Regions from separate parts of the Streptococcus sp. KHUD_013 genome, predicted to be linked through region 2. Evidence: predicted binding sites of a transcription regulator. Region 2 holds the regulator's gene; each other region holds the start of a gene.
The links. The regulator CtsR, encoded in region 2, represses protease genes until heat stress. The targets are predictions, from matches to a motif close to TTGGTCAAAAAAGGTCAAANA.

Region 1 (9,788 bases), 650 kb from region 2:
ATTCTACGCACCATACATCCCAGGTTGGGATACACATGGTTTGCCAATCGAGCAAGTTTTGGCCAAACAAGGTGTCAAACGCAAAGAGATGGACTTGGTTGAGTACTTGAAGCTTTGCCGTGAATACGCCCTCTCTCAAGTAGATAAACAACGCGAAGACTTCAAGCGTTTGGGTGTTTCAGGTGACTGGGAAAATCCATATGTCACCTTGACTCCTGACTATGAAGCAGCGCAAATCCGTGTCTTTGGTGAAATGGCTAACAAAGGCTATATCTACCGTGGGGCGAAGCCTGTTTACTGGTCATGGTCATCTGAGTCAGCACTTGCTGAAGCGGAAATTGAATACCATGACTTGGTTTCAACATCCCTTTACTATGCCAACAAGGTTAAAGATGGAAAAGGTGTCCTTGATACAGACACTTACATCGTTGTTTGGACAACAACACCATTCACCATTACAGCTTCTCGTGGATTGACAGTAGGTGCGGATATTGATTACGTCTTGGTGCAACCAGCTGGCGAAACTCGTAAGTTTGTGGTAGCTGCAGAATTGTTGAACAGTTTGTCTGAGAAGTTTGGCTGGGCTGATGTTCAAGTTTTGGCAACTTACCGTGGACAAGACCTCAACAACATCGTGACAGAACACCCATGGGATACAGCAGTAGATGAACTCGTTATCCTTGGTGATCACGTTACAACAGACTCAGGTACTGGTATCGTCCATACAGCCCCTGGTTTTGGTGAGGATGACTACAATGTCGGTGTTGCTAATGGTCTAGAAGTTGCCGTGACTGTTAACGAACGCGGGATCATGATGGCCAATGCTGGTCCTGAGTTTGAAGGTCAATTCTATGACAAGGTTGTGCCAACGGTTATTGAAAAACTTGGTGATTTGCTTCTTGCTCAAGAAGAAATCTCTCACTCCTACCCATTTGACTGGCGTACGAAGAAGCCAATCATCTGGCGTGCAGTTCCACAATGGTTTGCCTCAGTTTCAAAATTCCGTCAAGAAATCTTGGATGAAATTGAAAAAGTGAAATTCCATTCAGAGTGGGGTAAAGTCCGTCTTTACAATATGATTCGTGACCGTGGTGACTGGGTTATCTCTCGTCAACGTGCTTGGGGTGTCCCACTTCCAATCTTCTACGCTGAAGATGGCACACCAATCATGACAGCTGAAACCATCGAGCATGTGGCTCAACTCTTTGAAGAGCATGGTTCCATCATCTGGTGGGAACGTGATGCCAAAGACCTCTTGCCAGAAGGGTTTACCCATCCAGGTTCACCAAATGGAGAGTTCAAGAAAGAAACAGACATCATGGACGTTTGGTTTGACTCAGGTTCATCATGGAATGGTGTCGTGGTTAACCGTCCAGAACTCAAATATCCAGCTGACCTTTACCTTGAAGGTTCTGACCAATACCGTGGTTGGTTCAACTCATCACTGATCACATCTGTGGCTAACCACGGCGTAGCACCTTACAAGCAAATCTTGTCGCAAGGTTTCACATTAGATGGTAAAGGTGAGAAGATGTCTAAATCTCTTGGAAATACCATTGCCCCAAGCGATGTTGAAAAACAATTCGGTGCGGAAATCTTGCGTCTCTTGGTAACAAGTGTTGATTCAAGCAACGACGTACGTATCTCTATGGATATCTTGAGTCAAGTTTCTGAAACTTACCGTAAGATCCGTAACACCCTTCGTTTCTTGATTGCTAACACTTCTGATTTTAACCCAGCTGAGGATGCAGTAGCTTACGAAGAACTTCGTTCTGTTGATAAGTACATGACTATCCGCTTTAACCAACTTGTTAAGACTATTCGTGACGCTTATGCAAACTTCGAATTCTTGACAATCTATAAAGCACTAGTGAACTTTATCAACGTTGATTTGTCTGCTTTCTATCTTGACTTTGCCAAAGATGTTGTCTATATCGAAGGTGCAAAATCTCTCGAACGCCGTCAGATGCAAACAGTCTTCTATGACATCCTTGTGAAAATTACAAAACTCTTGACACCTATTCTTCCACATACTGCTGAAGAAATCTGGTCATATCTCGAGTTTGAAACAGAAGACTTCGTTCAATTGTCAGAATTACCAGAAGCTCAAACATTTGCTAACCAAGAAGAAATCTTGGATGCCTGGTCAGCCTTCATGGATTTCCGTGGCCAAGCTCAAAAAGCTTTAGAAGAAGCACGGAATGAAAAAGTGATCGGTAAATCTCTTGAAGCTCACTTGACGGTGTATCCAAACGAAGTAGTGAAGACTCTTCTTGGGGCAGTGGATAGCAATGTTGCTCAACTCTTGATTGTCTCAGAATTGACCATCGCAGAAGGTCCAGCTCCAGAAGGTGCGGTGGTCTTCGAAGATGTTGCCTTCACTGTTGAACGTGCAGCTGGTGAGGTTTGTGATCGTTGCCGTCGTATCGATCCAAGTACAGCAGAACGTGGCTACAACGCAACCATCTGTGACCACTGTGCAAGCATCGTAGAAGAAAACTTTGCAGACGCAGTAGCAGAAGGATTTGAAGCCAAATAATAAGAAGTGAAAAAATCGAGAGTGGGACAGAAATCGGTCATTCGTTAGAATTCGATTTCGTCGTCCCACCTCCGCACAGTTGAGTAGGGCTATAAAAGCTGATGTAATCAGCGTAGTAGAGCCCACTCAACCACTGCGTCTTGCTCGACAATCCAAAGACAAAAAAGAGACTAGGACTTTTGTCCCAGCCTCGACTTTTCAATAAAGAGGAACTGATGTGGTACCGGAAAGAATTTAAAGAACTAGAACTAAAAGAGTTTTACGAGATCGTTCAATTGCGTTTGGAAACCTTTGTCGTGGAACAGACAAGAATCTACAATGATCTTGATGCTATTGATCTTAGAGCTCTTCACCTTTTTCATCAAGACGAAAAGGGAAATGTAGATGCCTATGCACGGATCTTTGAGACGGGGACTACGATTCATTTTGGCCGAGTTGCTGTAGCCAAAGACAGTCGTGGCCAAGGACTGGGAAGGGCTATGGTGGAGCAGATTTTGGATCTGTGTGAACAGAGCTTTCCTGGGCGGGCCATTGAAATTGAGGCCCAAGAACAGGTGGTTGGCTTGTATGAAAAGCTAGGTTTTCAAAGGGTGAGCGAGCCTTTTATCTTGGCTTCTACCCCTCACGTAAAAATGATCTATCAGAAATAAAACATCCGTTCATCTCATTATCGAGGTGAACGGATGTTTTTTAAAAAAAAGATAGCAAAGAAAAAAGTAAGGTAGAAGAACCTTACTTAGCAATTGGGAAAGAAATTTCGATCAGTTTATCAGAGTAGAGGGTCTTTATAGCAGATTGGTCAATAATTTGAAGATCAATCTTGCGTTTTAAAAAGAACTCACGAATTTTTTCAACTTCTGTTTCACGAATGGCACGGTGTTTGTTACTAATCAGCAATTCGTAATGTGTAGGAGCTTTGGTAAAGATAACGTCGGTGTTACCAGCTGAATAGACCTCAACAAGGGTAGCATCGGTACTTTCTAATTGACTTTTGACCAGAGTAGCATGACTATTTGTTGTATTCATAAGCTTCATGTGAGATCCTCCTAAGCTCTTTCTCCATTTATTATAACACTTTTTTTTATTTTGTGAAAGAAGTCGCTTACAATTTTTGGGCAGATTTCCACATTTTGATGCCCCACTTATGACTTCCTCTTTTTAATCTGTCAATGGCTTCGTCGATTGGGAACCAAGCAATGTTATTGAAATCCTCTAGCGGTTTTTGAGCTTCTACAAAGTCAGTTACTTCATAGATATAGGCAGGATTATAGTAGTGGGTGTCGCGGTGACTAGAATAGAAGTACTCGTCTGCTTGGCCATAATACTCGCCGATGGTCGCAGTGAAGCCCAATTCTTCGATCAGTTCGCGCTCGAGTGCCAAGAAATGATCTTCTCCTTCCTCGATTTCACCACCTGGTAGGAACCAAGCTCCATTTGGTGCTTGGACTAGGATGATTTTATCCTTGGTTGGATTTGGAATTACCGCATAGACTCCATAACGATTGACATAGTCAACATTTTCTTCTTTTGTCCCAAAAGTTGCAACAGTCATATTAAAACTCGCTTCTTATTTTTTTATCATTATAACATAGATAGACATAAAAAGCAGTAGGAGATAAAAATAAGAGAGAGGGACAGAAATCGGTCATTCGTTAGAATTCGATTTCGTCGTCCCACCTCCGCACAGTTGAGTAGGGCTATAAAAGCTGACGAAATCAGCGTAGTAGAGCCCACTCAACCACTGCGTCTTGCTCGACAATCCAAAGACAATTGAGAGGCTAGGACTTTTGTCCTAGCCTCTTTTAAATGCAATTATTCAGTTACTTTTTCTGCCTCGTTTGCAGGTTTGGTCTTTCCTTTAATGCTAATATTTCCATTGCTGGTCATGACTGCCTTGAGTTGTTTTTCATTTGGATTTTCAAGGTAGTAATCGGTAATCGCATCTTCAATATAGTCTTGAATGGTACGACGGAGTGGGCGGGCCCCCATTTTTGGATCGTATCCCAGATCGACCAATTTTTCTTTCACCTTCTCTGTCACATCCAGATGAATCTCATTTTGTGCGAGACGTTGATTGACTTCATCCAGCATGAGAGTAACGATTTGAAGCAGGTTTTCTTTTGAGAGAGGTTGGAATTCAATGATGCCATCAAAACGGTTCATGAATTCAGGGCTAAAGAAGTTCCCGAGTTCTCCAAGTACAGAGTTGGTGCGACCTTCACGAGCTGCTCCAAAGCCAACATTGGCCTCCGCTTTGCCAGTTCCAGCATTAGAGGTCATGATGATAATCGTATCTTTAAAGCTAACGGTACGGCCTTGACCATCTGTCAAGCGACCATCATCTAAGACTTGAAGGAACATATGCATGACATCAGGATGGGCCTTTTCTACCTCATCTAGAAGAATAAGAGAGTAAGGGTTGCGACGTACTTTTTCAGTCAGCTGGCCAGCTTCTTCATAGCCGACATAACCTGGAGGAGCACCGACCAATTTGGCAACGGCATGTTTCTCCATGTATTCACTCATGTCAAAGCGAATCATACTATCAGCAGAACCGAAGAGTTCGATGGCCAATTGCTTGGACAACTCGGTCTTCCCGACACCAGTTGGTCCAACAAAGAGGAAGCTACCGATTGGACGGTTTGGCGTTCCAAGTCCTACCCGATTACGACGGATAGCCTTAGCAATTTTTTCAACAGCCTCATCTTGGCCGATGACATGAGCTTTTAAATCAGCAGCCAAATTAATCAATTGAGACTGTTCTTTTTCTTTCAAATCTCCAACTGGAATATTGGTCTTTTGCTCAACAATGTGTTCGATAGTCTTTTCGCTAATGACGGGCGTATCTTGGTCGGTGACCTGTTGCCCTTGCATTTCTTTGTACTTAGCGATTTGGTCACGGAAGTAGGCTGCTTTTTCAAAATCTTCATCCCGCGTCGCTTGGGCCTTGAGATTTTCGGCTTCAATTAAGCGCTGGTCAATGACTTTGGGATCGACAAAATTGAGGGTCAAATTCATCTTAGAGCCTGCTTCGTCCAAGAGGTCAATGGCTTTGTCGGGCAAGAAGCGGTCTTGGATATAGCGATTGGAGAGGAGAGCTGCAGCCTCAATAGCACCATCTGTGTAGTGGACGTGGTGGTAGTCTTCGTATTTCTTTTGAATGCCTTTAAGGATGGTAATGGTTTCTTCAACCGTTGGTTCATCCACCTTGACTGGTTGCATCCGGCGTTCAAGAGCAGCATCTTTTTCGATAATACGATACTCATTGAGTGTTGTGGCACCAACTAATTGCAATTCACCACGAGCGAGAGCCGGTTTGAGGATATTTCCTGCATCCATGTTGCCATCACCTGCAGATCCTGCTCCTACAATTTCATGGATTTCATCGATAAACAAAATGACATCTTCACGGCGACGGATTTCTTCCATTAGTTGTTGCATCCGTTCTTCAAATTGTCCACGAATCCCAGTCCCTTGAACCAGGCTAACAACGTCTAACCGAATAACTTCCTTGTCTTGTAATTTATAAGGGACATCGCCATCGACAATCTTCTGGGCCAGGCCCTCTACGACAGCTGTTTTTCCGACACCAGGTTCTCCAATCAGAACAGGGTTGTTTTTGGTTCGGCGGTTTAAAATTTCAATAACTCGGAGAATTTCGCCGTCACGGCCAATGACTGGATCAATGTCCCCACGGCGAGCGATTTCAGTAACATTAATTCCAAACTCTTCTAGGAGTCCTTTTGGTTGTTGTTTGGCTTGAGGTCTATTTGGTCCAGTAGCTCGACCGTTCCCATTTTGTCCGTAGCCATTTCCACCTCCATATCCTCCTCCTGATTGGGTCGGTGGCGTTTGAGGTTCTTGGGGAGCTTGGAAGTTGCCCAGTTGATTGAAGAAATCTTCAAAAGGATCCCGCCCTCCGCGATTTTGTTGGTTTAATCCTGCCAGGAGACTATTGTTAGGATCGGTTTTCATAATTTGATAGCAGTTCTGGCAAAGGTCTACTTGTTGTTGGTGACCATTCACATTCGTATAAAGATGAATGGTTGAATCGTTTATTTTACAGTTTTGACAAAGCATTCTCTTACCTCTTTCTCTAGGGTAAAAAGTGTAGAAACTATTGGTCAGAAATAGTCAAACTTTTATAGTTTCATTATATCAGTATTCTAAAAGTTTGCAAGAATTTAGTATGAAGTCCGGTTTTAGGCATGGAATAAAGAGGAAAAAAGCGGAAAAGTTGATTTTTATTGGAATTTCCTCCTTCTTTTATGATAGAATAGGAGAGTAGAAAGTAAATAGGAGAATCAAAATGGAATCACATTTGGTACGAATTATCAGCCGTTTGGAAGCAATGACAAAAGACGGTGGAAACTTAAAACGTAATTTTGAACGTGAAGGAGTTGTAGTCGCTGAAGTAGCCTACAACCATGATGAAGAAAATGGATCAGTATTTACTCTTCGTGATGTAGAAGCGCGTGAGACCTATACATTCGATAGCATTGACTTAATTGCAATGGAAATCTACGAATTGTTGTACTAAGAAGTATCAATCAAGAGTCTAGAGCATCTAGTCTCTTTTTTGTTGGAAGAAAACTGTTATAGTTTCTTCCTATAATCTTATCTAATCAAGAAGTGTTAGGAGCAGGTCCACAAATCTGATATAATAGAGAAGATATTGAATAGAAAAGAGATTGAGATGACACATGTGATTGATGGGAAGGCCTTGGCAGTAAAATTACAGGGAGAATTAGCTGAAAATACAGCACGTTTAAAAGAGGAAACAGGGGAGGTACCTGGTTTAGTGGTGATTTTAGTGGGAGAAAACCCAGCTAGTCAGGTCTACGTACGAAATAAAGAACGCTCGGCTCTTGCTGCGGGTTTTCGTAGCGAGGTGGTCCGCTTACCAGAGGCTACTACACAAGAGGAACTCTTGGCACTTATTGACCGCTACAATCAGGAACCGCTCTGGCATGGAATTTTGGTCCAGTTGCCTCTACCAGCACATATCGACGATGAGGCTGTCTTACTAGCCATTGATCCCAATAAGGATGTCGACGGCTTCCACCCCCTTAATATGGGCCATCTTTGGGCGGGTAATCCGGTCATGGTTCCCTCAACTCCTGCGGGGATCATGGAAATGTTCCGGGAATACGATATCGATGTTGAGGGGAAAAGTGCAGTCGTTATTGGTCGCTCCAATATCGTTGGAAAACCCATGGCCCAGCTTCTATTAGCTAAGAATGCGACGGTGACCTTGACCCATTCACGGACCCATCATTTAGCAAAAATTGCAAGAAAAGCGGATATCCTAGTGGTGGCTATCGGCCGTGCCAAATTTGTTACAGCTGACTTTGTCAAAGAGGGAGCAGTCGTCATTGATGTGGGGATGAACCGCGATGAAAATGGCAAACTATGCGGAGATGTCGACTACGATACCGTGGCACCACTTGCTAGCCATATTACGCCTGTTCCTGGTGGAGTGGGTCCTATGACCATTACTATGCTGATGACTCAGACCTATGAAGCGGCTGTTCGGGCTTTGAAAAAATAAACCAGCTTGGATGAAGTCGGGACAGTGTTTGGAGCGATAGACAGATTAGAAAAAATTTTGAAGGTTGGAACTTACTTTCCTGCCTTTTTTTAGTCTAAACGTGATAAAATAGAGGAAGAAAGAAGGAAAGCTTATGTTAAGAGTTGACCAAACATTGCTGCAACAAGTTATTGTTAGTCGTCAGTCAGACTCCTACAAGGGTGACTATGGTCGTCTTCTCTTGATTGGAGGAACCTACCCTTACGGGGGAGCGATTATGATGTCTGCTTTGGCAGCTGTGGAGAGTGGAGCGGGGCTTGTCACGGTTGCGACAGATCAGGAGAACATCCCTGCACTCCATAGTCAGCTACCCGAAGCCATGGCATTTGCTGTGACTGACCAAGAATTATTGGCTGATCAAATCGCAAAAGCAGGCGTTATTTTATTGGGGCCAGGCCTCAAGGACAATGATCTAGGGACACACCTTGTACAGTTAGTTTTTGACAGGGTTCAGTCTCACCAAGTGTTGATTCTAGATGGCGGAGCAATTAGTATCTATACTCGCTTAGCGTTGCCTCTTCCTCAAGCTCAGTTGGTTTTCACTCCTCATCAGAAAGAATGGGAGGCGATGTCAGGTCTAGCAATTGGGGAACAAGGAGAAGATAGGACACAAATGGCTGTGGGAAAACTTCCAGAAGGATCTATCTTAGTTCAAAAGGGACCTCAGACCAAGATTTGGCAACAAGGACAACCAGACTATTACCAACTAACAGTTGGGGGACCTTACCAGGCAACTGGAGGTATGGGCGATACCTTGGCAGGCATGATTGCAGGATTTGCAGGCCAATTTCCACAGGTTGGACTCTATGAGCGCGTGGTGGTGGCTACTCACCTTCATTCGGCTATTGCTGAAGACTTGAGCAAGGAAGTCTACGTGGTTTTGCCGACAGCGATTAGTAAAGAAATTCCCAAATGGATGAAAAAAAATAGCCAATAGGAAAAGTCGATAGAATAGGAGCTTCAGATCATGAAATCTGGGGCTTTTTCCGTAGGTAGAATCAGCTTTTTCCGCTTATTTTTGGTATAATTTATACTAGAATTTTCCGTATGAAAGGGGAACCATGTCAGAGTATTTATCGGTATCCAGTCTGACCAAATACCTCAAGTTAAAATTTGATAAGGACCCCTATTTGGAGCGGGTCTATTTGACGGGTCAGGTCTCGAATTTCCGGAAGCGTCCCAACCATCAGTATTTCTCTCTAAAGGATGAAAAAGCCGTGATTCAGGCGACTGTTTGGGCGGGGATCTATAAGAGTTTTGGCTTTGAGCTAGAAGAAGGCATGAAGATCAATGTCATCGGTCGGATCCAACTCTATGAGCCAAGTGGAAGTTATTCCATTGTCATCGAAAAGGCGGAGCCAGATGGCGTCGGTGCTTTAGCTATTCAGTTTGAGCAGTTGAAAAAGAAACTCCAGGAAGAAGGGCTCTTTCAAGAGAAGTTCAAACAGGCCATTCCCCAGTTTTCCAATAAAATCGGGGTTATTACCAGTCAGAGTGGGGCAGTTATTCGGGATATCATCACCACTGTCACTCGGCGTTTTCCTGGTGTGGAGATTCTCCTTTTTCCAACCAAGGTACAAGGAGAAGGAGCTGCCCAAGAAATTGTCGCCAATATCCAAAAGGCCAATGCTCGGACGGACTTAGATGTCTTGATTATCG
Region 2 (9,788 bases):
AAGTCACGTATCTGTTGTTTATAGCGATGGCAAGGCCCAAGAAGAAGCCGTTGAATGGGATGCGGCAGACTATAGCCGTGCTGGCCAAGTCCGTGTGACAGGTCATGTTCAAGGACGCACGGTCGAAGCTCTGGTCGATGTAATCGGCGTGGAACAAGTCCTTCCAGTTATCAAACAAATCCCACAGGGAGCAGATCTAGCGACAGTGGATAAGACTGTGCAATTGGTCTTCACAGATGGCCGGACAGTTAGCTATGAAGTTGATCAATGGACCTTGGAAGCTGGTCAAGAATATCAGTTGTCCACACCAGGAGCACGCTTGAAAGCGACAGGACTCCTAGGCAATGGGGAGGCCGTCCAAGCGACGCTAGTGGTTGCAGGAGGAGATGTAGCCAAGGCTAAGAAACCAACGGTTCAGCTAGATGGAGTAGCTCTTCCAAAATTTGGTAGTGGCAACCATACTATTTTCCGTACCCTCGCTTATGGCCAAGAGCCAGGTCAAGTCACAGCTAGTGCAGAAAATGCTCAAGTGACGGTCTTACAAGCTAATCGTGAAAATGGTTTGAAGGCTCAAATCTATGTGACTGCTCAGGATACGGGAGCTGTACAGACCTATGTGGTCCAATTCCAAGAAGAAAGTCCACAGATCCAGCGCCTAGAATTGCGTCTGCCAGAAGGACAGGAACTCAAGGAAGACCAAACGGTACCACTTGAAGTCATTGCCCATTACCAAGATGGTAGCCAGGCAAGTCTCAAAGCAGATCAAATTGATGTGAAGACAAGAGCTGGTAGCCAAGGAAAAGCCGTCGCAACCAATAAAGGTTTAGAATTGCGGGAAGCAGGATTGGTTCATTTAGAAGCCAACTTCCAAGGACAAACAGGAGAAGTCAGCTTTACCATCACGCCAAATCCAGAAGAAAAGACGGTTGTCAAGGTGCGTCCTGTACGAATCAGTACCGATCGAAACGTGTTGCCAGCTCTTCCAGAGACCGTCTTGGTCGAGTATGACAAGGGATTCCCGAAAGAAAAACGCGTGACCTGGGATGCTGTGACCGCAGATCAAGTCAAGGATTACCATAGCTTTACAGTCACCGGTCATGTAGAGGGTGTGGAAAAAGAAGCCCAAGCTCAAGTCACGGTTGAAGGCATTATCGCTGTAGAAGAAGTCAGCACCACCACTCCAGTCGGAGAAAAACCAGCCCTTCCAGAAAGCGTGCGGACCTATCACTCTAATGGTAAGACCTATACTGCTAAGGTGGCATGGGATGCGGTCGATCCGCAACTCTTGGCCAAAGAAGGAGAAGTTGTCCTCTCTGGTCGTGTAGAAGGAACGGATCTTCCAACCCGTCTTCATATTCGTGTTTCCGCAAATACAGTCAAGGGGGCCAACGTAGCAGAGCAATGGACAGGATCAGTCTTGCCACTCGCTTTTGCAAGTGACTCTAACGATGCGGATCCAGTTGCTAAGGTCAATGATAAGGTCATCTCCTTTACCGATGCTCCAGCTAACCGTTGGACCAACTGGGGCCGTGACAATGCGGAAGATTCTGTTGGTATCTTGTTTGGGGATTCTGGTATCTTGACCAAGCGAGCAGTGGACAACCTCCATGTTGGTTTCCATGAAGACCACGGCGTTGGGGCTCCAAGTGAATATGTGATTGAGTACTATACAGGGGAACAAATCCCAACTGTTCCAAGCAATCCAAATCGTGTTAAAGATGAAACAGACCATCCATTTAACAATCCAGCCAACTGGAAAGAAGTCAGCAACCTAACCGTTGAAGAACCGGTAGCAGCTGGCAAGATGAATCATTTCAGTTTTGATAAAGTCGACACCTATGCCGTTCGGATCCGCATGAAGACACCAGAAGGCAAGCGTGGAAGCTCTATTTCAGAGATTCAGATCTTTGCCAATAAGGTGGCGGCAGAAGAAAAGAGCCAGGTGACCATTCGTGTCAACGGTGAGGTTTTACCAGGAGTTAATCCAAGTGTGACCGATTACTACATCGATGCGCGTGATCGGGCTTATCCACAAGTGGAAGCGACAGCTAGCCATCACGGCCTTGCAACGGTTGTGCCAAGCGTCCATGAAGGTGAGCCAATCCGTGTCATCCACAAAGCGGAAGATGGCACCATCTTACAAGAATACCGCCTCCATCTCACAAGCGATGCAGAAAAACTGAAACAATCTGCTCCAGTAGCAGTGGAAGCGGGTCGCCGTTTTGTGAAAGTCGGTCAAAATTTGGTTTTACCATCTACAGTAGGTGTCTACTTCAAAGGAGATACAGGCTATGACCGCAAAGAACTGACGGTGGACTGGCAAGCTGTACCAGCTGATGCGCTTTCTCATGAAGGCAGCTTCACGCTAGAAGGAAAAGTCCTTGGCTATGATCTGACGGCTCAGCTGACCGTCCGGGTGTCAGAAAAGACAGGAGAAATCCTCTCTGTGAACCGTGACTACAATGCAGAGGATACTAGAGCCTTTGCCAGTGAAACCAATGATCTCGATCCAAACCAAATCGACTATATCGATTACATCAATGATGGTGGCTACAACGAGTATTATCGTTGGACCAACTGGAAGAGAGAACCAGATCAAACAGAAGTGTTTGCCGGTCTCATCTTCAAGAAAAATGGTCAAGTAACAGAGCGTTTAGTCAATAAAGTAGCGGTCGACTTCTTTGCAGATCAGGAAACAGGCCTGCCAACCAAGACGGTTCTTGAACGCTATATTGGCCCAGACTTTGATGTTCCGGATGATTATGGCAATCTGAAAAACCTTCCAGAACATCCATTTAACCAAGCCTCTAACTGGGAAGAAATTCCTTATAGCTTGGATTACGCCTTTGAGCCTGGTTATATCTCTAACCTCAGCTTCAATGAAACCAGAACCAAAGCCATGCGTTTAAGAATGGTCCGTGATGAAAATCTAAAAGGAATTGGAATCGTTGAATTGAGTGCCTATGCTCCAACTGAAGAACCTAATGCAACGACGGATGTCTCTATCCAAGTAAATGGCAAAGAGTTGGAAGGGTTCAATCCGGATGTGACGGATTATCATCTAGAGTACGAGGGAGAACGTCCAATAGTTTCAGCACAAGGTAAGAATGGAGCAGCCGTTACAGTTGTTGATGCTAAAGATTCTAATGCACCTGTCCTTGTCAAGGTTGTATCAGAAGATGGTAAGATAGAGAAAATATATCAAATCTCACTCCTAGCGAAAGCACCAATAGGCTCAGCTATTCCTGAAGAAGGTGTGAAGAATTTGGTCCATACCAAGCCAGAACTCATCATTGAGGCAGAGGAACTTGATTTTGCGCGTGAAGAACGTCTAAATGATAGCTTGCCGAAGGGTGAGAAGCGTGTGGTTCAAGAAGGGCAAAAAGGCCGTAAATTGCGCTTGGTGGAAGTATCACAAGAAAATGGAGTGGAATCTCGTAAGGAAGTCGATGCTTTTGTAGAACTAGAGCCAGTGGCAGAAATTACAGAGGTGGGTACTAAAGAAGAGGTGCCAGAGACTCCGCAGCCAGAACCACAACCAGAACCACAACCACAACCACTTCCAAACCCGGGAGTTCCTCTTGTGCCAGAAAGACCAGTGCAAGCAACAACTCATCAGTCCTCTATGGAGGTTAAAGCGGTGCACCATGAAGTGACGGAAGTGGCAGGTAAGGAAGTCGAGAAAGAAGCTCAAACTCCAGCGGTTTCGCCTGCTCCAGTTTCCGAAGGGACTTTACCGAATACGGGAACAGAAGAAAGCGTCGCAAGCCTCGTTGCAGGTCTCCTAGCAGCAGGACTTGCTGGTGCTGTGCTAGATGATAAGAAAAAAAAGAGCCGATAAGGCCAAGTAAAAAAGCTGGATAAACCAGCAAACATACGGTGAAAAGATCACAGGTAACAGAAAGAGGATGGGGAAAGTCTCCACCCTCTTTACCTGATGACATAAAGGAATGGAATATGGGAAAAAGATTATTTGATAAGAGAAATCGATTTGGCATTCGCAAACTATCAGTAGGGGTTTGCTCTGTAGTCGTAGCGACTTGTTTTTTAGGAGTCACTACCAGTTATGCAGAGGAACAAGCTGAGAGGAGTGAGACTCGTGAAGAACGAGTCGACACAAGTGATGTCGAGCATCAAGGGGAGGAGGGAAAAACTGTGAAAGACCACCAAGAAGAATCAGAACATTCCTCACCCGTAACGAGTGAGAAAGAAAACCGAGCAGTCAGCCAAGGGACAGAAGCAATTCAACCAGTAACATCTTCAGATGAGGAACCTGAGATTGCAGACTACGGTCCGCTTCCTAGCAAGGCCCAAATGCAATACCATCGCGGAGAACTGGCAGCCTTCATCCACTTTGGGATGAACACCTACTACGATCGTGAGTGGGGAGATGGGCAAGAAGACCCTTATTATTTCTATCCAGAGCATCTGGATACCGATCAGTGGATCAAAACCCTGAAAGACGCTGGCTTCAAACGGACCATCATGGTCGTCAAGCACCACGATGGTTTCCTCTTGTACCCTTCTAAATACACCGACCATACCATTGCCAAAAGTGGTTGGAAGGAAGGAAAAGGCGATATCCTAGCCGAAGTTTCGGCTTCTGCTAGCAAGTATGACATGGATATGGGGGTCTACCTCTCCCCTTGGGATGCTCACAGCCCGCTCTACCATGTGGATACAGAGGACCAATACAACGAATACTATCTCAACCAGCTCAAAGAAATCCTTGAAAATCCTAAATATGGAAACAAAGGCAAATTTGTTGAAGTCTGGATGGATGGAGCGCGTGGCGATGGGGCTCAAAAAGTAACCTATACCTTCGATAAGTGGTTTGACGCCATCCGTAAAGCCCAAGGGGATATTGCTATCTTCTCAGCTGAGCCCACCAATGTTCGCTGGATAGGAAATGAAAAGGGAATTGCTGGAGATCCAGTTTGGCATAAGGTCAATCCGGATAAGATTCGCAACAATCCATCCAATAGCTATCTCAACCATGGAGATCCAGAAGGGAAACAATACTCAGTTGGAGAAGCGGATGTTTCCATTCGCTCTGGCTGGTTCTACCATGACAATCAAGAGCCTAAGTCCCTGCGTGAATTGATGGACATTTACTTCAAATCTGTCGGTCGTGGGACGCCACTCTTGCTCAATATTCCACCCAATCAAGATGGGAAGTTTGCGGACGCCGATGTGGCTCGTTTGAAAGAATTCCGCCAGACTTTGGACCAACTCTACAGCGTGGACTATGCAGCGGGCGCTTTGGTAGAAGCTGACTCGACACGGCGCAATTCGCATTACGCAGCTAGCCATTTGACAGATGGCGATGAAAAGACCAGTTGGGCACCTGCCGATGATGCTAAGACCGGCTCTTTCGTGCTCGACCTTGGAAAAGAGCAACATTTTGATGTAGTAGAGCTCAAAGAAACCATCGAGAAAGGCCAACGGATTTCCGGTTTCACCATCGATGTAGCGGTGAATGGCCAATGGGTTCCTTTTGGGGCTGGGTCAACCGTTGGATACCGCCGTTTGATCAAAGGGCAACCAGTTGATAGTCGCTACCTCCGAGTGTCAATTACTGATGCCCAAGCCACTCCAATCTTGAACGGTGTCTCTGTCTATAAGACACCAGCCAGCATCGAAGAAACCGATGGCTATCCGCTTGGTTTGACCTATCATTCCGATCGAACAGCTGATCGGGCCAATAGCCAATGGAATGAAGAGGGAGAAGGCGTTCGAGGCACCTCTATGTGGACCAAGGAAGCGGGAGCTTCTGCAACCTATCAATTCGAAGGGACCAAGGCCTATGTGGTCGCAACTGTAGACCCAGGTCATGGGGAAATGGATGTCTATGTCGATGGGCAAAAACTAGCGACGGTCAATACCCAAAGTCCAACTCGCAAACGCAGCCAAAAGGTTTATGAAACACCAGATTTGAAAGCAGGTTCCCATACCTTGACCTTGGTCAATAGCAAGGGAGATGCTATCGCAACGGAAGGGATTTATGCCCTCAATAACCAAGAAAAAGGCCTCTTTGAGTTTGCTCAGCCAACCTTAGCTGTTAAAAAAGGAGAGCCAGCGCAAATCGTCGTCAAAAGAAAAGGTGGCTCTAAAGGAAGTGCCAGTCTTAAGTTAATCACAGAACCAGGAACAGGGGTTCATGGCAAGGTCTACAAAGATACCAATGTCACCCTTGAGTTCGCAGATGGCGAGACAGAAAAAACAGTCCAAGTCCCAACCCTTGATTTTGCAGGAAAAGCGACCGATGTCTATGACTTTAAGGCCAAATTGTTGCATCCGGATCAAGGCAGCCTGGTCGGCTTTATTCCAGAACTGACAGTCCAAGTGATGAACGAGGACCTACTTCCAGAAAATCGCAAAGAAGTGGATGATCAAGATCCAAAACTGCACTACAGCCAAGGCTGGAATCATGAGACGGACAATCGAGACTTCTCAAATGGAACGGAATCTTGGTCTAGCTTCAACCAAGTAACCGATGAAGAAGGAAAGAAACACATTGATGTGACCATCACCTTCAAGGGAACTGGTGTGGAAGTTCGAGGAGTGGTTGATCCAAGCCATGGTCTCTACAGCGTCACCCTAGATGGAAAAGAAATGGCCTTTGAAGAAGGGCGTGGTCATGACTATGAGATTGAAGGCGACCATTACTTCAGTGGCTATGGAGATCAACGCAAACTGGACCAGAGTTTGGTCAATCTGCAAGGTCTAGCAAAAGGCTACCACCAATTACGTCTGCACTTGGATCCGTCTCTCAATGATCCTCAGTCATCTAGAGCCATCCAGGTAGACCGCTTTATCCTATCAGGAAAAGATAGTCAGTTGCTCAGTCAAGAAGAGCTCCAACAGGTTATCAAAGAAGGAGTAGAAAAAATCAAGGCTACTTCTCTCGATCGCTTGAAAGCAAATCTCAAATCAACTGTTCAAGAGCAATTGACGGAATTGACTCAGTTGTTGAATCAAGAGCGACCAGATTTGGTTGCTACAGCGAATCAAGTGGAAGCCCTTGAGACCATCTTAGAAGATGCTCATAATTATGAACCGCTGACGCAGACACGCCCAGACGAAGGTGTTCGGGATTTGATTCTTGAAAAGCCAGAACTTCTCATCGAAGCGGAGGAGATTCCATTTGAGAGTCAAACGCGTGAAAGCAAGGACTTGGCCAAGGGCGAAAGCCGGATCCTTCAAGCAGGGAAGGTTGGACGCCGCTTGAAGTTGATCGAGGTTCGACAAGAAGAAGGCAAAGAAATTCGGACAGAAGTCGATGCCTTTGTCGAAGTGGAAGCCCAGAACCAGATTACAGAAGTCGGAACAGGAGTGGTAGAAGAACATCCTGTGACACCTGATCTACCGACTCCAATAACACCTGTAACTCCAAGTAAAGACTTACAAGTTCATGCACATCATTCAACAGTAGAAGATAAAAAAGAGAAAGAAACTCCGGTTCTTCTGAAAGAGACGATTCCAGAAGTAACTGCTGTTTTGACTGCCGAGCATCCAATAGTAGAAGAGGTTGAAAGCCCTTCTCTACAACCGGAAGGTAAACTGCCACAGACAGGATCAGAGAAGGCAAGTTTCTTAGCCTGGATGGGACTTTTCGGCTTAGGCTTCTTAGGCGGAAGAGTAAAATTCGCTCGTCGAAAATCCTAATGCTCCTTCTATAAGAGGTTAGCAATCGCTAGCCTCTTTTTTGTTTCTTCTGGCTACCAGTAAGGGGGATTCAGATTCCATCTGGACGTAGTCTTTGCTTTATTTACAGGCGTAAAAATTGTATAATAGTCAGATAAGGTCAATAATGACATCATGGATGATGAGACCATTTTTTATCCTCTGAAGCAGAGAGCTCATCTAGAATGAAACCATCAGAAAGGAGCATCATGGCAAGTAAAAATACATCAGATAGCATCGAGGCCTATATCAAGTTGCTACTGGCTCAAGCAGGAATCGCTGAGCTCAAGAGAAGCGAATTAGCGGATGTTTTCCAAGTTGTTCCTAGTCAAATCAATTATGTGATTAAGACCCGCTTCACCGAAAGTCGAGGCTACATCGTAGAGAGCAAGCGTGGAGGCGGAGGTTATATCCGGATTGGCAAGATTCAATTTTCAGACCAACACCAGATGCTAACAGAGCTTGGCGCAAGCATTGGAGAACAGATCAGTCAGACTGTATTCTGTGATATCCTCCAGATGCTATTTGAAGAAAAACTCCTTACAAAGAGAGAAGCAGAGCTCTTGTCAGTGATGACAACAGACGAGGTTTTGGGAAGTGAAGCCCATCGCTTACGATCCAATATCCTACGAAAAATTATCCAACAAGTCGATAGAAAGGGAATGTAATCTCCTTATGAACTATTCAAAAGCCCTATTAGAAACGATTGAAGCCGCTCAAATCTTGGCGGGTCATTTTGATTCCCAAACCCTAGATACCTGGCATATCCTAGTGGCCCTAGCAAATAACCCCTATAGTGTAGCTGGTTCCGTCTTAAGTGACTATCCTATGCAGATTGATGATTTTCAAGACGCAGCTGAGCACATCACGGGCCAAGTCTACCAACGGGATGGTCGCTATGAGGTATTTCCTTTTTCTTTCCGTGTAGAAGAAATCATGAACCGTTCCCAAGAGATTGCCCAGGCAGTCCATGCCAAAAGTCTTGGAACAGAGCATGTCCTCTTGGCGCTCTTACTAGAGCGGGGAACCTTAGCTTCTCAAGTGTTGGAGTATGTGGGCTTCCGCTATGATGATCAGGAAGATGGCATTAAAATCGTCGAACTTCGTAAGAGTTTGGAACAACGAGCAGGTTGGGACAAGGAAGCTGTCAAGGCTATCCGTTCTCTCTATCGGTCCCAGCAACCAAATCGTCAAACCATGGGAAATATGATGGGCATGCCAGCCTCTACCAGCGGTGGTTTGGAAGACTACACCCGAGATTTGACAGAAATGGCTCGCAATGGCAGTTTGGAACCGGTGATTGGTCGGGGGCAAGAAATCTCGCGGATGATTCAGATTTTGAGCCGCAAAACGAAAAATAATCCAGTCCTCGTTGGAGATGCCGGTGTCGGAAAGACTGCTCTGGCTTTGGGCTTGGCCCAACGGATTGCCAGTGGAGATGTCCCAACTGAACTTGCTAAGATGCGTGTCTTAGAGTTAGACTTGATGAATGTTGTTGCGGGAACGCGTTTCCGTGGGGATTTTGAAGAGCGGATGAACAACATCATCAATGATATTGAAGAAGATGGCCATGTCATTCTCTTCATTGATGAGCTCCATACCATTATGGGATCTGGATCAGGGATTGACTCCACCTTGGATGCAGCCAATATCTTGAAGCCTGCCTTGGCTCGCGGGACCTTACGGACCGTAGGAGCGACTACGCAAGAAGAATACCAAAAACACATCGAAAAAGATGCCGCTCTGTCACGCCGTTTTGCCAAGGTTTTGATTGAGCAACCGTCTGTTGCGGATAGCATTGCTATTTTGCAAGGGCTCAAGAAGACCTATGAGCGTCACCACCGTGTCCATATTACGGATGCAGCCATTGAGACAGCCGTTGTCTATGCCCATCGTTATTTGACCAGTCGCCTCTTGCCAGACTCAGCCATTGATCTTTTGGATGAGGCGGCAGCGACTGTACAAAACAAGGGGCCTCAAGCGGGTCTTCAGTCCGATTTGACAGCTGCCGATCAGGCCTTGCTCAAGGGACAGTGGAAAAAAGTTGCTCAGTTACTAAAAGAAGACGCCAGTCCGAAAGGCTATCAGTTAGAAGTCAAGGA
Region 3 (9,788 bases), 420 kb from region 2:
ACAGAAATCGGTAATTCGTTAGAATTCGATTTCGTCGTCCCACCTCCGCACAGTTGAGTAGGGCTGTAAAAGCTGATGAAATCAGCGTAGTAGAGCCCACTCAACCACTGCGTCTTGCTCGACGATCCAAAAACAATTAAGAGGCTAGGACTTTTGTCCCAGCCTCTCTTTGTTTATTTAAAAGGCTTTTGCAGATGTGCGACTAATTTCATCCACACGAATACCATTTTCTTCAAATTTCTTCTTGATAACTTCCGTATCGGTAATGCCATCAATTTGAACTTCGATAACGACACGATCGTCTTTGGTTGGGATATTGACTGTATTGGCGATGTTATACCCCTCTTCTACAATCAAGTGAATGATTTGTTCTAGAACGCCAACCTTATCTTCTGTCACAAAGCGAACACGAACTCCTTCTTCTCCATAACCGGATACTTCGAGGAAGGCACGGAAAATATCACGGTCTGTGATGACACCGGATACTTGGTCATTGTCTACAACCGGAAGAATTCCCACCTTGTTCTTATACATGAGATAGGTCGCATCTTCGAGGCTGGCAAATTTAGAGACAGTAATGACATCACGAAGCATGACATCTTTGACCTTGGTCTTGTTCAACAGATAGTTCATCTCAAAAATAGACAAGCTTGTTGCTTTAGATGGACTTGCTTCTGCAATCGTGCCCTCTGTCACCAAGCCGACCAATTTGTCATTTTCAATGACTGGCAAGCGGTGCAAGCCTTGTTCCCGCATCAAATCTGCCGCATGAGCAATTGTTGTATCTGGACTAATATACACTACTTTACGGGTCATAAAATCTTTAACAGCCATAATCATTCTCCTATGCTTTTCTTAGTTTTATTATACTTGATTTTTAGAATGATTTCAAACGCTTTCAGCAGTTTTCTCTTGTTTTCAAAATTTAGAAAAATCAAACAAGAGAGATGAAAAAAGAAAGGCCTTTAGGACCTTTCCTTTCAAACAAACTTTAAAAATCTTATCCACCAAGGTAGGCCTTGCGGACTTCTTCTGAGGCTAAGAGTTCTTTTCCTGTTCCGGACAGAACGACTTTCCCTGTTTCCAAAACATAACCGCGGTCTGCGATGGCAAGAGCCTTGTTGGCATTTTGCTCAATCAAGAGAACGGTTGTACCTTGTTTTTGAATATCTTGGATGATATCAAAGATTTCCTGGATAAAGATAGGTGCCAATCCCATGGAAGGTTCATCCAGAAGCAAGAGTTTTGGCGTCGACATGAGGGCACGACCCATTGCAAGCATTTGTTGTTCCCCACCAGATAGGGTAGCTGCATCTTGGTTCTTCCGTTCTTCCAAACGTGGGAAACGTGAGAAGACCTTCTTCAAGTTCGCTTGATTTTCTTCTCGATCCTTCTTCAAGAAAGCTCCCATTTCCAAGTTTTCCATAACGGTCAAGCCTGGAAAGACGTGGCGGCCTTCTGGAACTTGAGAGAGCCCAGCAGCTACAATTTTTTGAGCCGGAACCTTTTGAATCTCCTGACCCAAAAACTCGATTTTCCCAGCACTTGGACGCACCAAACCTGAAATGGTACGAAGAATAGATGTTTTCCCAGCGCCATTGGCACCGATCAAGGAAACAACTTCCCCTTCATTGACTTCGAAACTGACATCACGGACAGCCTGGATCATGCCATAGTGTACAGAAAGATTTTCAACTTTTAACATAGACATTAGGCTTCACCTCCTAGATATGCTTCGATTACACGTTTGTTGGACTTGATTTCATCTGGCGTACCATGGGCAATCAAGCGACCATATTCCAATACATAAATCCGCTCTGTTACTTCCATGACCAAACTCATATCGTGCTCGATCAGCATGATCGTAATATTAAATTCTTTTTGAATGCGACGGATCAGTTGGGTTAATTCTGCGGTTTCTTGAGGGTTCATCCCTGCAGCAGGCTCATCCAAGAAGAGGATTTTTGGCTCTGTAGCAAGGGCACGAACGATCTCTAAGTGACGTTGTTGACCGTAAGCTAAGTTTTTGGCCAAGGTAGCTGCTTCTTTTTCCAAACCAAATATCGCTAACAATTCGAGGGCTTTTGCTTTCAATGCTTCTTCATTTTTGTAATAGCTTGGCAAACGGAAAAGACTAGCAAAAACATGTGGTTTGTGGTGATTGGCAAAGGCAATCAAGACATTGTCCAAAACACTCAAATCTTTAAAGAGACGGATATTTTGGAAGGTCCGTCCAAGACCACCAGCAGCGATTTTATAAGGGGCTTTCCCGTTTAAAAGGTGCCCATCTAAAGTAATGGTCCCTTCACTTGGCTCATACACTCCTGTTAGGAGGTTGAAGAGGGTTGTTTTACCGGCACCGTTGGGTCCAATCAAACCAACCAATTCCCCTTCATTGAGTTCCATGGTCACATCCCCAACGGCTGTCAAACCACCAAAGTTTTTTGTTAAATTTTTTACTTCAAGAAGTGCCATTAGTTAGCCTCCTTTTTTGAGAGTAGTTTTTTCAAGCTAAATTCCCATGTTCCAAGAAGACCACCTGGGCGGAAGATCATTACGAGAATCAAGGCTAATGAGTAAATGATCATACGGATGCTTGAGAAGTCTTGAAGCACCATGTTCAAAATCCCCAAGACGATGGCTGCCACAACTGTTCCTGACATCGATCCCAAACCACCGAAAACGACAATGATCAAGACATTAATGGTATTGGTGAAAGAGTAATCTTTCGGAACAACAGAACCGATAAAGCCGGCTTGAAGAGATCCAGCAATCGCCGCTGTGATCGCACCAAATACAAAGGCAATGACTTTAACTTTGGTCGTATTGATCCCAACAGATTCTGCGGCGATTTCATCTTCACGAACAGAAAGGGTAGAACGCCCAATTGGACTGCGTAAGAAGTTGATGGTAAAAATAGTCGTAATGACAACAAATATGTATACCAATTGCCAGGTTGTAAAAGCTGGTAAACCAAGGATCCCCGCGGCACCATTTGTTAGAGTACCACCATTGACGATCAAGATCCGGATGATTTCTGAAACCCCAAGTGTTGCAATCGCCAGATAATCTCCTTTCAACCGAAGGGTTGGTACCCCAACGATCAAGGCAACGATACCAGCGATCAAGGCTCCTAAAACCATAGCGCCAAAAAAAGCGCCGTAGGTTGGTGATTTAGAACCGAGAATAGCTGCAGAATAGGCACCAATCGCCATAAATCCAGCGTGTCCGAGCGAGAATTGACCTGAAAAACCAACGATGAGGTTCAAACCAACCGCAAGAATGATATTAATCCCGATTTGTTCCAAAATTTGGATATAGAAGAGGTTGAGGACACCTGCTGCAACCAAGACTTGGATCAAGGCAAAACCTGCTACCAAAAGACCAAGCCAGACTAAATTCACTTTTAAATTTTGTTTCATGGCTTACACCTTCTCTTTCACATTTTTACCGAGGATACCTGCAGGACGGATGAGCAAGATCACAATCAAGATGGCATACACAATGGCATCACGGAAATCTGAGAGACCGATCGCTGTAGCGAAGGTTTCCAACAAACCGATGACAAATCCACCTAGAGCCGCACCTGGGATGATTCCGATTCCTCCAAGAACGGCTGCGACAAAGGCTTTGATCCCTGGTGTCATCCCCATCAAAGGTTCGATCGAGTTGTAGTACAAACCGATCAAGACACCACCAGCACCCGCTAAGGCTGATCCCAAAGCAAAGGTAAAGCTGATGGTCCGGTTGACGTTAATCCCCATCAATTGAGCAGCATCGCTATCAACGGAAACGGCACGCATGGCTTTCCCCATCTTTGTCTTTTGGATAATAAATTGAAGAGCAACCATCAAGAAAATAGACACTCCTAAAATCATCAATTGAATGTTGGAGATTGAAATAGGACCAAAGTTGTAACGAACAATTTCAATGACTTGCGGGAAGGAACGGGTATTGGCCCCTACAAAGAAGACCATCCCATATTCGAGCAAGAAGGAAACCCCGATGGCTGTGATCAAGGCTGCAATCCGAGTTGAATGACGAAGCGGACGATAAGCCAGGTATTCAATCACAACCCCTAAAATAGCTGTCCCAACCATCGCCAGAAGCAAGGCTACAAAGAAGTTAACTTTCAATGAGTTCAATAAGAAATATCCCATAAAGGCACCTACCATGTAGATATCCCCATGGGCAAAGTTGATCAATTTGATAATTCCATACACCATGGTATAACCAAGGGCTAAGAGTGCATAGACACTTCCCAAGATTAGACCGTTCACTAATTGCTGGAGCATTTGAACCATCCTTTCTAACAATAAAGAGCGAGGCCAGGAATTTTCATTCTCCCAGCCTCTTGTACAAACAACAAATGATAATTAAGGTTTAACCGACTCAACTGACTCAACTTTACCATCTTTTAAGCCAATCATAAGTGCAGATTTAACCGGATTATGGTCTTTGTCAATAGACATTGTACCAGTAACACCTTCCAAGTCTTTCAACTTCGCAAGGTTGTCTTTCAATTCAACAGAGTTCTTAGCACCTTTAGATGCTTCTGCAATCATGTAAACTGAATCATATGCCAAAGCCGCAAACATTGAAGGTTCTTCGTTGTATTTCGCTTTATAAGCTTCTACGAATTTCTTGGCTTTATCAGTCATTTCACCTTCAGTAGAGAATCCAGCTACGTAGTAGATATCTGTAGCTGCAGCAGGTGTTGCTTGTTCAACGAATTTCGCATCACTAAATCCATCACCACCGATGATTGGTTGTTTGATTCCCATACCACGTGCTTGGTTTACGATTTTACCAGTTTCAGTGTAGTACCCTGGAAGAACAATCGCGTCGAAGTCTTTATCTTTGATTTTTGTAAGGGCAGCTTGGAAGTCTGTATCCTTAGATTGGAAAGTTTCTGTCGCTACGATTTCACCTTTATAAGATTTCTTAAAGGCTTCAGCAATCCCTTTCGCATAGTCAGATGAGTTATCATAGTAAAGAACAACTTTCTTCGCTTTCAAGTTCTCAGTTGTGTATTTTGAAATGATTTGTCCTTGGAAGCTATCGATGAAGGTTGCACGGAAAAGGTAATCTTGACCTTTTGTCAAATTATCTTGTGTTGCAGATGGGGTTACCAATGGAACACCTGCTTTACCAGCATTCGCAACCGCTGCGGCAGTGGCACCTGAAGTTGCAGGTCCTACAAGAGCGTTCACTTTTGATTGAGTGACAAGATTTGTAGTGATTGTAGCTGCTTCAGCTGTTTCAGATTTGTTATCTTTGTCTGTGACAACAATCTTCTTACCATCGGCTCCACCATTAGCATTGATTTCATCAACGGCCAATTGAGCACCTTTTTGTTCAGCAATACCATATGCTGCTACTTCACCAGTTTTTTCAAAGTTAAAACCGATTTTTAGTTCTTTGCCGATTTCGTTACCAGTTGTGTTTGAACCTGAAGTTGAAACTTCACCACAGGCAGCAAGAAGAGCGACACTTGCAATTGTTAAAAATGAAAGAGCAAATTTATTCTTCATTTGTAATAATCTCCTTAAATAATTCTTTAAATAAATAGATATTAAGAATATACCGAATTATCTGAAAATTGTCAATATAAAAAACGCAATCCTTTAAATGATTGCGTTTTCTCCTTGTGTTTCATCCTTTTGACGATGCAAACTTCCCACAAAATCACGATCCAATTCTTGAATATGGCAAATTTGTACCTTCTTTACAAAGCGTTCTTTTTTTAATTGCTGCACGATTTCAAGGACTTGAGGACTATCGACATAGACCTGTACATAGCGCATTTTTTTGGAATGATAGATCACATCCCCAATTCCCTGTAATTTCTTTGCATCTCGATTATAATACAATTTTACAATTAAGCCTGTTCTAGCTTGCTTCTCAAACATATACAATCCCTTTCTGCTTCTGTTACAAGTATAGCAAATTTTAGGTAAAAATTCTATCTTTTTCTAGAAAGACTAAAAAAGAGGCTGGGACAAAAGTCCTAGCCTCTCAATTATCTTTGGATTGTCGAGCAAGACGCAGTGGTTGAGTTTCCTTATCCAAGATTGTTGTTGGCCATGATTTCATCGATGAAACCATAAGCTAAGGTTTCTTCTGCAGTCATCCAATTATCCCGTTCTGCATCAGCATGGATTTTCTTGATGGTTTGACCTGAATTCTCTGCCAAGATTTTTTCCAATCTGTGACGTGTTTTCAACAAGTGTTCTGCAGCAATCGCCATATCTGTTTGTTGGGTACCGCCACCAGTACCACCCATTGGTTGGTGGATCATGTACTCAGCATTTGGCAACATGAAACGTTTGCCTTTGGCACCACTTGATGCAATCACAGTTCCCATTGAAGCAGCCATCCCCATAACAATAGTTTGGACGTCTGATTTGATAAAGTTCATGGTATCGACGATAGCCAACCCTGCAGAGACAGAGCCTCCTGGCGTATTGATATACATATAGATATCTTTGGTATTATCTTGGGCATCCAAGAAGAGCAATTGGGCAATAATCGAATTGGCCATTTGATCTTCTACCGGTCCTGTTACCATGATAATACGGTCTTTTAATAAGCGGGAATAGATGTCGTACGAGCGTTCGCCACGACTGGTTTGTTCAATAACTACTGGAATCATTCATTCATCTCCTTTTATCCATTATAACCGGCACCACCTCATGAGTTTCATCCGGTTGATTCGAGAGGCTAACTCTCCTTCCAATCTTTATAAAAGCTATTATATCCCATTGGTCAACAAAGGTCAATTTTTTACTTTCCCAAAGAAGGATTGGATAGGCGCTTATTTGGTACCAAACAAGCGGTCCCCAGCATCTCCAAGGCCTGGAACAATGTAGCCATGATCATTCAAGTGGTCGTCGAGGGCTGCTGTAAAGATATCAACATCTGGATGAGCTTCTTGAAGAGCTTTCACCCCTTCAGGTGCTGCCACCAAGCAGACAAACTTGATGTGGCTAGCTCCACGTTTTTTCAAAGAATCAATCGCAAGAATAGCTGATCCACCAGTTGCAAGCATTGGATCTACTACAAAGATGCGACGTTGATCAATATCTTCTGGCAATTTCACCAAGTATTCAACTGGCTTCAAGGTTTCTTCATCGCGGTACATCCCGATATGCCCAACTTTGGCAGCCGGTACCAAACTCAAGAGCCCATCTACCATCCCGATTCCTGCACGAAGGATTGGGACAATTGCTAGTTTTTTACCAGCAATTTGTTTTTGAACCGTTTTTGTGATAGGTGTTTCGATTTCTACATCTTCAAGAGGAAGTTCGCGCAACACCTCGTAGCCCATCAACATAGCAATTTCATCAACTAATTCACGAAAAGCCTTTGTAGAGGTATCAGTCCGACGCAAAATAGACAATTTATGCTGAATCAGTGGATGTTTAATAACTTCAAGTTTTCCCATTGTGGTTCCTTCTTTCTCTATATTCATCTTATTATATCAAAAAGGAAGAAAAAGGCCTACAAATATGCAAACCTTTTCTTTTCTTATTTTAATTACTATCTTATAGCCACTCTTTGTACTTGCCAATATAATAGTGTTTGACCAGGGTGACACTTGCCATATAAAGGAAGAGGATTCCCGCCAGTAATAGGAAGTAAAGACTATTTAGTGGCGCTACTTTCAACAAGGAAGCCAGTGGGCCATATGGTAGGAAGGTCACAAAGAGGGCCCCCAATAAAGTCGTTGCCATGACTGCAAGGGCTGGCCAACTTTGAACAAAAGGCAATTTTGGAGAGCGGAGCATATAGATGACCATAGTTTGGGACCACATGGACTCGATAAACCAGCCGGTTTGAAAGAGCATGATGAAGAGTCCCGCACTGTCTGCTCCATGGACATAGCCATAGCCTGTAATCATAGGTACGATGATAAAGTAGAGAGCGATAAAGGTCAAGATGTCAAAGACAGAGGAAATAGGACCAAACCAGGCCATAAAGCGGGTAATGGATTTTGCTTCCCAAATCCGAGGTTTCTTCAAGAAGTCCTTATCCACTCGGTCAAAAGGCAAGGCGATACAGGAAAGGTCATAAACCAAGTTTAAAACGATGAGATGGATGGGGGCCATTGGAAGAAAAGGAAGGAAAATACTAGCAAAGAGAAGAGAGAAGATATTTCCGAAATTAGAAGAAACAGTCATCTTGATGTACTTGGTCATGTTGGCATAAACTTTGCGGCCTTCTACCAAGCCTTTTTCGAGGACCATCAAGTCTTTATCCAGAAGGATAACATCTGCTGTTTCTTTGGCAATATCGACAGCTGTATCAACCGAAATCCCCACATCTGCCACTTTCATAGAAGGAGCATCGTTGATCCCATCTCCCATATAGCCGACCTTGTGGCCATTTGCTTTGAGTTGCAAGATAATGCGTGCTTTTTGATCTGGAGATAATTTTGCAAAAACGGTGGTGGTTTCTACTGCTTGGGCCAAGTCTGAATCAGAGAGACTGTCGATATCGCTACCCAGCAAAATGCGGTCAACATCCAGTCCCACCTTTTCACAAACCGCTTGGGTCACTTTCTCATTATCACCCGTAAGGATTTTAGTAGCAACTCCGTATTCCGCAAGGGTATTGATGGCTGGTGCTGCGGATGGTTTTGGTGGATCCAAGAAGGCTAGGTAACCCGTCAAGATCATGTCTGCTTCATCTGCCACTTCAAAGGCATAGCCTTCCTCAAGATTTGATTTGTAACTAACCCCTAGCACGCGCAAACCTTGTTCATTCAGTTGAGCTACTTCTGCCAAGACGTCTTCCCGCACTTGGTCTGTCAGGGGAATAATCTCATCCTTGTATTCCACATAGTTAGAGACTGCTAGCATTTCTTCCAAGGCTCCCTTGGTGACCATGCTCACGACTCCCTCCTCATCTTTGACAATGACACTCATCCGCCGGCGTTCAAAGTCAAAAGGCAATTCATCAATTTTTTGGAAGCTTTGGTCCAAGCCTCTGACAATCTCATGTTTCTTAGCTTCTCTTTCTGTCCGACTGATAATGGCCCGGTCCATCAAATTTTTTAGGCCGGTTTGGAAGTAAGAATTGAGATAGGCCCGACGAAGGACAGACAAATCCAAGTCCCCATGAATGTCGAGGGGGTATTCGAGTACAATCTCATCTTGGGTCAAGGTTCCTGTCTTGTCCGTACAGAGGATATCAATAGCGCCTAGATCTTGAATAGCGTTGAGCTTTTTGATGACCACCTTTTCTTTGGCCATGATAATGGAACCCTTGGCCAAGCTGGCTGTGATAATCATTGGGAGCATTTCCGGAGTCAAGCCCACCCCTACACTGAGGGCAAAGACCCCTGCTTCCAGCCAGTCCCCATCTGTCAAACCATTGATAAAGAAGACGATGGGTACCATGACCATCATGAGTCGGATCAACAACCAAGAGATGGTGTTCATTTCTCGTTCAAAAGAGGTTGGTTCATCATACGTATTGATGGTTTGCTCAATCGCTCCCATCATGGTTTCATCCCCAACGACCAAGACCAAGGCTGTTGCTCGACCCGAGATGACATTGGTCCCCATGAAAGCTAGACTTTCACTCTCCAAAAGACTGTCCAGATTTTGGCCACTTGCTTTTTTCAAGCAGACTTTTTCGACAGCATCGCTCTCTCCAGTCAAACCGGATTGTTGGACGAAGAAGTCTCGTGAATCCAACAAGACCACATCTGCTGGGATCATGTCGCCTGCACTCAGTTTGATCAAGTCTCCCACCACAATCTCATCAATGGGAATTTCTTC

Region 1: a site for CtsR is predicted at 6,660-6,680, ahead of ACOXXR_RS06970 (ATP-dependent Clp protease ATP-binding subunit). Genes of this name have one in related genera too.
Region 3: a site for CtsR is predicted at 6,765-6,785, ahead of ACOXXR_RS02490 (ATP-dependent Clp protease proteolytic subunit). Genes of this name have one in related genera too.

What each region holds. Positions count from the first base shown of each region.
Region 1 covers NZ_CP186264.1:1,462,356-1,472,143, reverse strand. Annotated here, with positions in the region: gene ileS (isoleucine--tRNA ligase) at 1-2,539, shown strand, start outside; gene ACOXXR_RS06985 (GNAT family N-acetyltransferase) at 2,755-3,189, shown strand; gene ACOXXR_RS06980 (DUF1827 family protein) at 3,272-3,574, opposite strand; gene ACOXXR_RS06975 (NUDIX hydrolase) at 3,642-4,091, opposite strand; gene ACOXXR_RS06970 (ATP-dependent Clp protease ATP-binding subunit) at 4,352-6,619, opposite strand; gene ACOXXR_RS06965 (DUF1797 family protein) at 6,849-7,079, shown strand; gene ACOXXR_RS06960 (bifunctional methylenetetrahydrofolate dehydrogenase/methenyltetrahydrofolate cyclohydrolase) at 7,236-8,090, shown strand; gene ACOXXR_RS06955 (NAD(P)H-hydrate dehydratase) at 8,224-9,066, shown strand; gene xseA (exodeoxyribonuclease VII large subunit) at 9,191-9,788, shown strand, end outside.
Region 2 covers NZ_CP186264.1:127,153-136,940, forward strand. Annotated here, with positions in the region: gene ACOXXR_RS00575 (Ig-like domain-containing protein) at 1-3,841, shown strand, start outside; gene ACOXXR_RS00580 (alpha-L-fucosidase) at 3,958-7,668, shown strand; gene ACOXXR_RS00585 (CtsR family transcriptional regulator) at 7,896-8,354, shown strand; gene ACOXXR_RS00590 (ATP-dependent Clp protease ATP-binding subunit) at 8,362-9,788, shown strand, end outside.
Region 3 covers NZ_CP186264.1:549,088-558,875, reverse strand. Annotated here, with positions in the region: gene ACOXXR_RS02525 (CBS domain-containing protein) at 178-834, opposite strand; gene ACOXXR_RS02520 (ABC transporter ATP-binding protein) at 1,001-1,711, opposite strand; gene ACOXXR_RS02515 (ABC transporter ATP-binding protein) at 1,711-2,475, opposite strand; gene ACOXXR_RS02510 (branched-chain amino acid ABC transporter permease) at 2,475-3,422, opposite strand; gene ACOXXR_RS02505 (branched-chain amino acid ABC transporter permease) at 3,426-4,295, opposite strand; gene ACOXXR_RS02500 (ABC transporter substrate-binding protein) at 4,377-5,534, opposite strand; gene ACOXXR_RS02495 (DUF2129 domain-containing protein) at 5,628-5,912, opposite strand; gene ACOXXR_RS02490 (ATP-dependent Clp protease proteolytic subunit) at 6,065-6,655, opposite strand; gene upp (uracil phosphoribosyltransferase) at 6,818-7,447, opposite strand; gene mgtA (magnesium-translocating P-type ATPase) at 7,548-9,788, opposite strand, start outside.